2 linked regions of the Colwellia sp. M166 genome follow. Each later gene encodes a partner of the first gene's protein in a complex. Links are inferred from orthologs where the notes say so. Each region holds a gene or a part of one and is shown on either strand. Other genes may lie near its edges.

Region 1 (5,469 bases):
CAATGCGAAGCTTTGATTTTAAAGCTATAAAAATATTTTATTAGCCACTTTTCATCTTTGAATTTAAGCATTAATTCCGATTGAGGCTTAGTCATCTTGGCCGATTTAGTCATTTTAGCCGCTCTAGTCATCACGATATTAAAACGAGAAAGTGTCGAAAAAATAATAACTAAGGCAGATATAGACAACCAAAAGCTAACACTGAGTAAACTTAATGGCCAAAAAAGTAAAATAGCTAAAATTGCCAGTAACAGCCAACGTAATAGCGTGACATGTATCATCATCAATTTTAGTGACCAAAGTAACAGCAACATTACCAAAGCGCGTAATGTCGGAATAGAAAAACCGGCGAGATAAGCGTAATACCATGCCATAAAACAACTACATAATACCGGCAGGTAACGTAAATTTGCTTGCATTAACCTTAACTGCCAACTGGTCGACAAAATCAACTTTAGTGGCAATAAGCGCACAATAACGCGTATAAAAATCAAACTACCAAAAGCAACAATGCCAATATGTAAACCTGAAATAGCAATAAGGTGCTGAGTAGCAGTTGCTGACAACACTTGCCAATGTTCAGGTGTTAACTCTCCTCGCTCGCCAAATCCTAGCGCCAAAATCAAACTTCGCATGGGCTTATCAGCTAACATTAGCGCTAACTTACGATATAAACTTTGCCGCCAGGTGATCGTTTCTTGTAGCAATATATTACGCTTTTCACGCTTTAATAATGTTTTAGCGCTCGTATCGGCTTTAACATAACCGGTTGCAATAATCTGCTGCTGTAACAACCACAATTGGTAATTAAAGCCACCAACATTTGCTAAACCATGAGCAGGTTTTAATTTCACTGCCAGTTGCCATACCTGGCCTTGTAACAAAGCCTGCTTCGGCGCTTTCCAACTAAGACGAACTTTAAAGTTTTTACTAACCTTCAAGCCTTGCCAATGAGTTACGAGGAAATTAAAGCGGCTATTATCCAAGGTAACATTAGCAATGTTTATTACTTTACCTTGTATTAAATAAACTTGCTTGTGCAACTGTTTCAACGGAATGCTATTTTCATTCAGGGTATTGTGATATTGACTAGCGGCAATCAAAATCCACGTGAACGCGAATATAGCGATAGCAATTAAGCGGTATTTCTTCAACAAGATAAAAAATGATGCCAATAACAATATCACTGATAGCAAAGAAAACTCTGGCACTATAGGTATGAATAATGACAAAATAGCGCTGAAAAAAAATGTGAGTAGCCACCATTCCATAGTGATCAATTTCCAATTAGCCATTTAAAGTTAAGTAAACTTATGCCGAAAAAAATGATTAAACGCCTGATGCCAGATCATCAAACGATTAAAAACAACAAGCATTTACAAATTTTCGGTACGCTACTGCATAACGCTAATTTGTGGCATCTTAACCGCCGTTCGGTAAGTAAAGCATTTGCTGTCGGGTTATTCTTTGCTTTCATCCCTGTACCATTTCAAATGGTTTTAGCTGCTGGTCTTGCTATTATAGTACATGCAAACTTACCTTTATCTGTTGCTCTTGTTTGGATCACTAACCCTTTGACCATGCCGGCTATTTTCTATTTTTGCTATTTAGTCGGTACCTGGATTGTTGGTGTACCCACCAAACAATTTGCCTTTGAAGCGAGCTGGCAATGGTTAGTTGAAAGTATTTCAACTATTGGCCCTGCGTTTATTCTTGGTTGTGGCGTGCTTGCTACTATTTTTTCTATTTTAGGCTATTTGATCATAAACACCTTATGGCGTTTTTCTGTCGCAAAAGAATGGAAAAATCGTCAAACACGACGAGATTAAGTTTCACCCAAAAAATATTAATGAGCTAATTTTCAATAAAAAAATCAGACTTGAAGTCTGATTTTTTATTTTACTTATCTTTTATTTAGCCCAAAGTTAATGTTTCATCTGAATCTGAACTGGGTTTGTGTTTAAGATTATTCATTAGGATTGCCCTAACACTTGTGCCGGCTCAACTTTTGTTGCTCGCCATGCCGGGTAGATAGTCGCTAATAAACTCATCACTAAAGCAGTAGTCACGGTATTAATAACATCTTGCTGACGCAATAGTGTTGGTAAGTAATCAATAAAGTAAACATCGGCAGATAAAAACTCCACGGAAAGTGTAGACTCCATAGCACGAATAATCTCTGTTAAATTTAACGATATTAAAATTCCCAAACCGGCGCCAAGTATACAGCCAACAATACCATTCATTAGCCCTTGAAACATAAAACTTGCCATAATGGTACTCGGTTTTGCTCCCATGGTTTTCAATATAGCAATATCAGATTTCTTTTCATTTACCGCCATAATTAACGTCGATACTATATTAAAACTCGCCACGGCAATAACTAACACTAAGATAATAAACATCACCAAGCGCACCAATTGAATATCATTAAATAAATGCCCGTGGCTACGTGTCCAGTCCAGCATGTATACATAAAAATCAAAACCGTATGCGACATCATGTACCACTTGTCGGGCTGCAAAAACATCACGCACTTTTAATCGAATACCTTGAACTTCGTCCGCTTGATAACCTAGCAATTGCCCTGCTTTTGCTAAATTAATAAAAACTTGGCTGTCATCTATAGTGCCGCCAAATTTAAACACGCCGACAATCGTTGCTGGCTGCCTAGTGGGCACAGGAAATTGCTGTACTTTATTACCCGACTGAGTAGTTAAATCGGCAGGCGGTAATAATAACTGTACGTTATCACCGACCTGTAATGACAATTTACGCGCAATTCCGGCACCGATAACTACCGCGTTATCACGAGTCAAATCTTGCCAGCTACCTGCAGTTATATAACTTGAGATGGCAGAAACTTTTTGTTCTAACATTACGTCAACACCACGTATTTCAACACCTTTAAGTGCCGCTGACTTCTGCATCATACCCTGAGTTTTTATAAACGGAGCCGCTGCTAAAACGCCTGGATTTTGCTCTATTTTCGCGACATTTTCTCGCCATTGATTAATCGGCTCATTAACCGCCACCACCTCGCCGTGAGGCACAACAGACAGTAAATGCGTTGCCAGCGCTCGTTCAAAACCATTCATCGCTGAAAGCACAACAATCAGTACCGTGACTCCAATAGCAATACCTATGGTGGATGACGCTGATATAAATGACGAAAAGCCCTTTCTTTGACGACTACGAACATAGCGCAAGCCGATAAATACACTTAACGGTTTTAGCACTTAATCATCCTCAGCTTGGCGTTGTTCATTCTGAGTTTGAACAACCTGACTTGGGGTAATGTCAGCTAATGGCTTGAGGTATCCATGCTCTAAACGCAATTGGCGGTCCATTTTTGCAGCTAAAGTTAAATCATGAGTTACGATAACAAAACTGGTATTAACCGTACGGTTTAACTCTTGTAGTAACTGATAAATTTGTTCAGCAGTATCAAAATCTAAATTTCCCGTTGGCTCGTCAGCTAAAATCAATGAGGGTTTAGTCACTAAGGCGCGCGCAATAGCAACTCGCTGTCGTTCACCACCTGATAATTCTGAAGGCCGATGATGGCTTCGGTGCGATAGGCCAACCTGTTCAAGCATAGCTTTCGCTTGAACAAGCGCATCTTTGGGTTTATCACCACGTATTAATAGCGGCATGGCAACATTTTCTTCGGCGCTAAATTCCATCATCAAATGATGAAATTGATAAATAAAGCCAATATGCTGATTACGAAATTTTGCTCTTTGTTTTTCGGAAAGTTGATGAATATTGACACCATTAATATAAACCTCGCCAGCACTTGGTGTATCTAATGCGCCTGCTAAATGTAAAAATGTGCTTTTACCACAGCCCGAACTACCAACAATAGCAACTAGCTCTCCAGCTTTAACAGCCAAATCAAGCTTGGATAATACTTGAGTCGAAATAGGGCCTTGTTGGTAAGACTTACTTAACTGACGACACTCAAAACTCAAGGGAAGTTCAGGCGTGATACTGTTTTCATTAGCGCTCATCTTTGTGCTCTTTTTTACCGAGTTAATATTACAATCATTTGCCATTGCATTCGTTACCTTACTATTCATTTCTGAGCACTTCAGCGGGTTGAGTTTGTGCTGCTCGATAAGCTGGATAGAGGGTGGCAATAAAGCTCATCGCCAAAGCTGAAATAACAATAATAACAATATTCAAAGCATCGATAGCAATCGGTAACTTCTGCCCGACGCCCAAGAGAGTAACGCCGAGTAAACTAAGTATACTATTTAAATTTAAGGTCAATAACACGCCAAATGTGACACCCAAGACAACGCCCCAAAGCCCATTAGTTAAACCTTGAGTAATAAAAATCTTTACTACCCCGCTACGATCTAAACCTAAGGTTTGTAAAATACTGATTTCGCCTTGCTTATCGATAACCACCATCACTAACGCTGAAACAATATTAAAAGCTGCCACAGCAATAATTAAACTTAGCATTAACCACATCATATTTTTTTCCATACTAACCGCAGCAAACAATGCACCTTGGCTTTCTTGCCAACTAACAAACTGGTAATTAGGATATTTTGCTGACAACTGTGAGATAACATTTTGAGCATGAAAAGCATCATCAAGATATAATCGTAATTGATTAACACCATCACCTTTTTTTCGATGTAGTTTTGCGCCATCTTTAATATTGATATAAACCATTGCTTCATCAACCTGAGAGCCAACATTAAAAATACCAACAATAGTAAAGGTTCGGTGCACAGGAACACGCCCCATAGGGGTAAACAAGGTTTTATTAGGTAAGGTTAAGCGTACTTCATCCCCCAAGTTCACCTTTAAGTTACGTGCTAACGCTTGTCCTAACACTATGCTAAAGGGCACGTTATCTAAGCTATCTAATTGCCCTGAAACCATTGAACTATTAATAATATTATGTTGTTCAAACTTGGGCATAATGCCGTGCACTAAAACCCCTTGCAGGGATTTTTTTGATTGAATTAACGCTTCACTTTCTTGAAAAGGCGTGACGTTATTAACCTTGGGGAGCGAGAGCATATCTTGCTGTAACGTTTGCCAATTAGTGATATGTGTTTTTTGATAAGACATTAACACATGAGGCACTAAACCAAGCACACGCCTTTTTTGCTCCTGCTCTAGTCCATCCATTACAGAAACAACGGTAATTAAGGAAGCAACACCCAGTACAATGCCGATTATTGAAAAGAAGGTGATAAAGGAAACAAAGCCTTTGCCATGGCTGCTGCGGCTGTACCTTAAGCCAATGTAAACACTAACAGGTTGAAACATGAACTCTTTCTTTATTGAAAATGGTTATAACACCAAGATTATTTTGCCTAAAATAATAACACAGCTGATAAGCATATAGCTCCTGACTTTATGAACTTTTAGACATTTAACTAAAAATGCTGAACAACAAAATTAAGCTGTTGTAAAATAAAAACATTCAATAATTAACTCGCG
Region 2 (3,352 bases), 480 kb from region 1 along the record:
TTGAAAAAGTAGTAAATGCGCCTAAAAAGCCGATACCGATCAATGTTCGATAAACACTAACCTCAATTACATTCTGTTCAATTAACCCATAAAGTGCTCCCATGATCAGGGAGCCGGAAATATTAACCGCCAACGTCGCAAAAGGGAATCCTTTTCCGAGCCAATTCAAAATTAATTGTGAAATATAAAAGCGAAAGCTTGCACCAAATGCGCCACCTAAAGCGACAAATAAGTACAAACTGAGATTGCTTATGTTATTAGTCATATCGACGTTGGTCACTTTTTTGATCTAGCTGGTTTAAATAATTTAACTTATCACGCAGTTGTTTTTCTAGCCCGCGGTCGGTGGGTTGATAAAACGTTGTGTGCGCGATTTCTTCTGGAAAATAATTTTCACCCGCAGCAAAACCACCCACTTCATCATGCGCGTAGCGATATTCACTACCGTGACCTAACTCTTTGGTAAGCGCACTGGTTGAGTTTTTTAAGTGCAAAGGCACATCGAGGTCACTGGTCTCTTTTGCTAGCGCTTTGGCCTGTGAAAATGCCATATAAACGGCATTACTTTTCGGTGCTAATGCCATATAAACGGCAGCTTGTGCTATCGCACGCTCGCCTTCACTGGGTCCAACACGTTGAAAAGTATCCCAAGCGTTAATCGCCAACTGCATAGCCCTTGGATCGGCATTACCAATATCTTCACTAGCAATGGCTAACAAGCGTCGAGCAACGTAAAGTGCATCACCACCACCGGTTAAAATACGGGCATACCAATAAAGTGCCGCATCAGGATCTGAACCCCTGACCGATTTATGAAAAGCACTAATGAGATCATAAAAAGCATCGCCGCCTTTATCATAAAGCGCTATTTTATTGCCAGCGACTTGAATTAACTGCGCTTTGCTAAGTGTTTGTTGATTATTTTCAACATCAGTAATCTCTAAACAATTCTCCAACAAGTTAAGTAATCTTCTCGCGTCACCATTAGCTAACGCGATCAGTTGCTTTTTGGTTTCGTCATTAATAATGATTTCAAACTGTGTGCTTTGTTGTTGGTAACTTATGGCGCGCTGTAAAACATTATTTAAATTCCCAGCACTGAGTTTTTTCAAGGTATAAACACGAGCTCGCGACAAAATAGCTTGATTGAGCTCAAAGGCTGGATTTTCAGTGGTCGCGCCAATAAAGATAATGGTGCCATCTTCAATATGCGGTAAAAAAGCATCTTGTTGGCTTTTGTTAAAGCGATGTACTTCATCAACAAACAGTACCGTTCTACGCTGTTGGTGTATAGCACGGTCTTTGGCATTTTCTATCGCTTGACGTATGTCTTTAATACCTGAAGTTACCGCAGAAACACGTTCTATATCGGCATTGGCATGATTAGCAATAATTTCTGCAATCGTGGTTTTTCCGGTGCCAGGTGGTCCCCAAAATATTAGCGAATGGACTTTACCTTGCTCAATAGCTAAAGGCAGAGGCATACCCTTAGCTAAAATATGTTCTTGTCCTTCATATTCTGCCAACGTTTTCGGCCGCAGCTTTGCCGCTAACGGTTTAAAACTGTCATCTTCAGCAAAGGCTAAATCAAGTGAGCCATTAGCGTTGGTCATCTAAATAAACACCTTCAGGAACAGTAAACGTAAATAAGCTCATATCAGGCTTATCATCATGATTTGCCAGTGTGATCACACTGAGTTGCCCCGTAGCATCAAGAATGTTAAAAGCAGACAGTTCAACGTTGTCAACATTCTCAGCAAACGTTAGCTCTAAGCTTTTAACACGGGCATTGTCATTGTTGGCACTGATCAAATAACGATTATCCGCTAATTGGCTAACATTATAATCCCGCCATAATCTAGCATCATTACTAGTGATCAATAAAATAGGTGTATTGGCTATCGCATTGGCCAACGAATATACACTGACCTGTTCAACAAACGGGTCATAAAACCATAAATTGCTGCCATCAGAAACAATCAAGGATTCATCTGGCGATGTCGTTTGCCAGTTAACTAAATTAGGTTTACTGACTGATAATAAGCCATTGCCTTGCTGTAATTCATTGCCCGTTTCATCAAATATTTTTTGAGTAAATTCTGCACTGAAAAATTCAATTTTTGCCAACTTGGCCATTAGCTTAACTTTACTACTATCGGCTTCTTGCGTGACAGCATTGGCTTTAATCGCTGTAGCTTGAGTTTTTCCGCTCGTTGCCGCTAAACTATTGGTTGATAATACTGTACTCAATAATGTTGCCATAACAGCAGCATTTTTTATCAATTTCATTTTTTTTAACATCTTAAGATTCCTTAATCGGCGGTGGCGCTAATACTTCTCGAGCACCATTATTGCCTGGTCGACTTACAACACCATTTTGCTCCATTTGTTCGACAATACGAGCTGAACGGTTGTAACCGATCCTAAATTTACGTTGAATACTAGAAATTGAAACACGACGTGTTTCGCTAATAAATGCTAAGGCCTCGTCATATAATGTATCGATTTCTTCATCGCCATTGCCATCAGCTTGTTCACCTGGCAATAAAATTTCTTGTTCTGTATCACCTGAAAGAATTTCTTCAATATAGTTTGGCTCGGCTCTTGATTTCCAATCATTAACCACGGCATGTACTTCATGGTCATCAACGAAAGCGCCATGCACCCGAATGGGGACTGCTTCACCAGGCGGTAAATAAAACATATCCCCCATGCCCAAGAGTTGATCTGCGCCTTGTTGATCTAAAATGATGCGCGATTCTATTCGAGATTGTACCCTGAGCGCCATACGTGTTGGTATATTGGCCTTAATTAAACCCGTAATAACATCGGCAGATGGACGTTGGGTGGCTAAAATTAAATGAATACCGGCAGCACGTGCTTTTTGCGCAATACGGGCAATAAGTTCTTCCACTTTTTTACCCACGATCATCATCATGTCAGCAAATTCATCAACAATAATGACAATTGACGGTAATTTTGTTAATAAAGGCGGTGTTTGAGTAAATGCATCACTTGGTTGCCATAAAGGGTCAATCAAAGGTTCTCCCGCGGCAATTGCCTTAGCAACTTTGTCGTTATAACCTTTAAGGTTTCTGACACCAAGCTTCGACATTAATTGATATCGTCGTTCCATTTCTCCGACACACCAACGCAGTGCATTAGCTGCCTCTTTCATATCAGTTACTACCTCAGATAATAAATGAGGAATACCATCATAAACTGAAAGCTCTACTTGTTTAGGGTCAATCATGATCATACGGACATCTTCTGGCGAAGACTTATATAAAATACTGACAATCATGGTATTAACCGCAACTGACTTACCAGAGCCGGTGGTACCTGCAACTAA

Evidence for each region.
Region 2: the proteins of lolE (region 1) and lolA are in contact, whole or in part, in a cryo-EM structure (PDB 7ARM), measured with the Escherichia coli proteins. The link is inferred for Colwellia sp. M166 from one-to-one orthologs.

What each region holds. Positions count from the first base shown.
Region 1 is NZ_CP040755.1:1,034,878-1,040,346, forward strand. The notes cover bases 1,107-4,090. They hold lolE (lipoprotein-releasing ABC transporter permease subunit LolE), read right to left. Parts: upstream 3,240-4,090; coding sequence 1,974-3,239; downstream 1,107-1,973. Other genes in these bases: FGD67_RS04730 (DNA internalization-related competence protein ComEC/Rec2), read right to left, coding at 1,107-1,295; FGD67_RS04735 (DUF2062 domain-containing protein), read left to right, coding at 1,314-1,829; lolD (lipoprotein-releasing ABC transporter ATP-binding protein LolD), read right to left, coding at 3,240-4,013; FGD67_RS04750 (lipoprotein-releasing ABC transporter permease subunit), read right to left, coding at 4,075-4,090. In the rest of the region: more of FGD67_RS04730, read right to left, coding at 1-1,106; more of FGD67_RS04750, read right to left, coding at 4,091-5,295. UniProt on the Escherichia coli protein: Part of an ATP-dependent transport system LolCDE responsible for the release of lipoproteins targeted to the outer membrane from the inner membrane.
Region 2 is NZ_CP040755.1:555,711-559,062, reverse strand. The notes cover bases 451-3,352. They hold lolA (outer membrane lipoprotein chaperone LolA), read right to left. Parts: upstream 2,302-3,352; coding sequence 1,600-2,301; downstream 451-1,599. Other genes in these bases: FGD67_RS02575 (DNA translocase FtsK), read right to left, coding at 2,303-3,352; FGD67_RS02585 (replication-associated recombination protein A), read right to left, coding at 451-1,613. In the rest of the region: fluoride efflux transporter CrcB, read right to left, coding at 1-265; more of FGD67_RS02585, read right to left, coding at 258-450. UniProt on the Escherichia coli protein: Participates in the translocation of lipoproteins from the inner membrane to the outer membrane.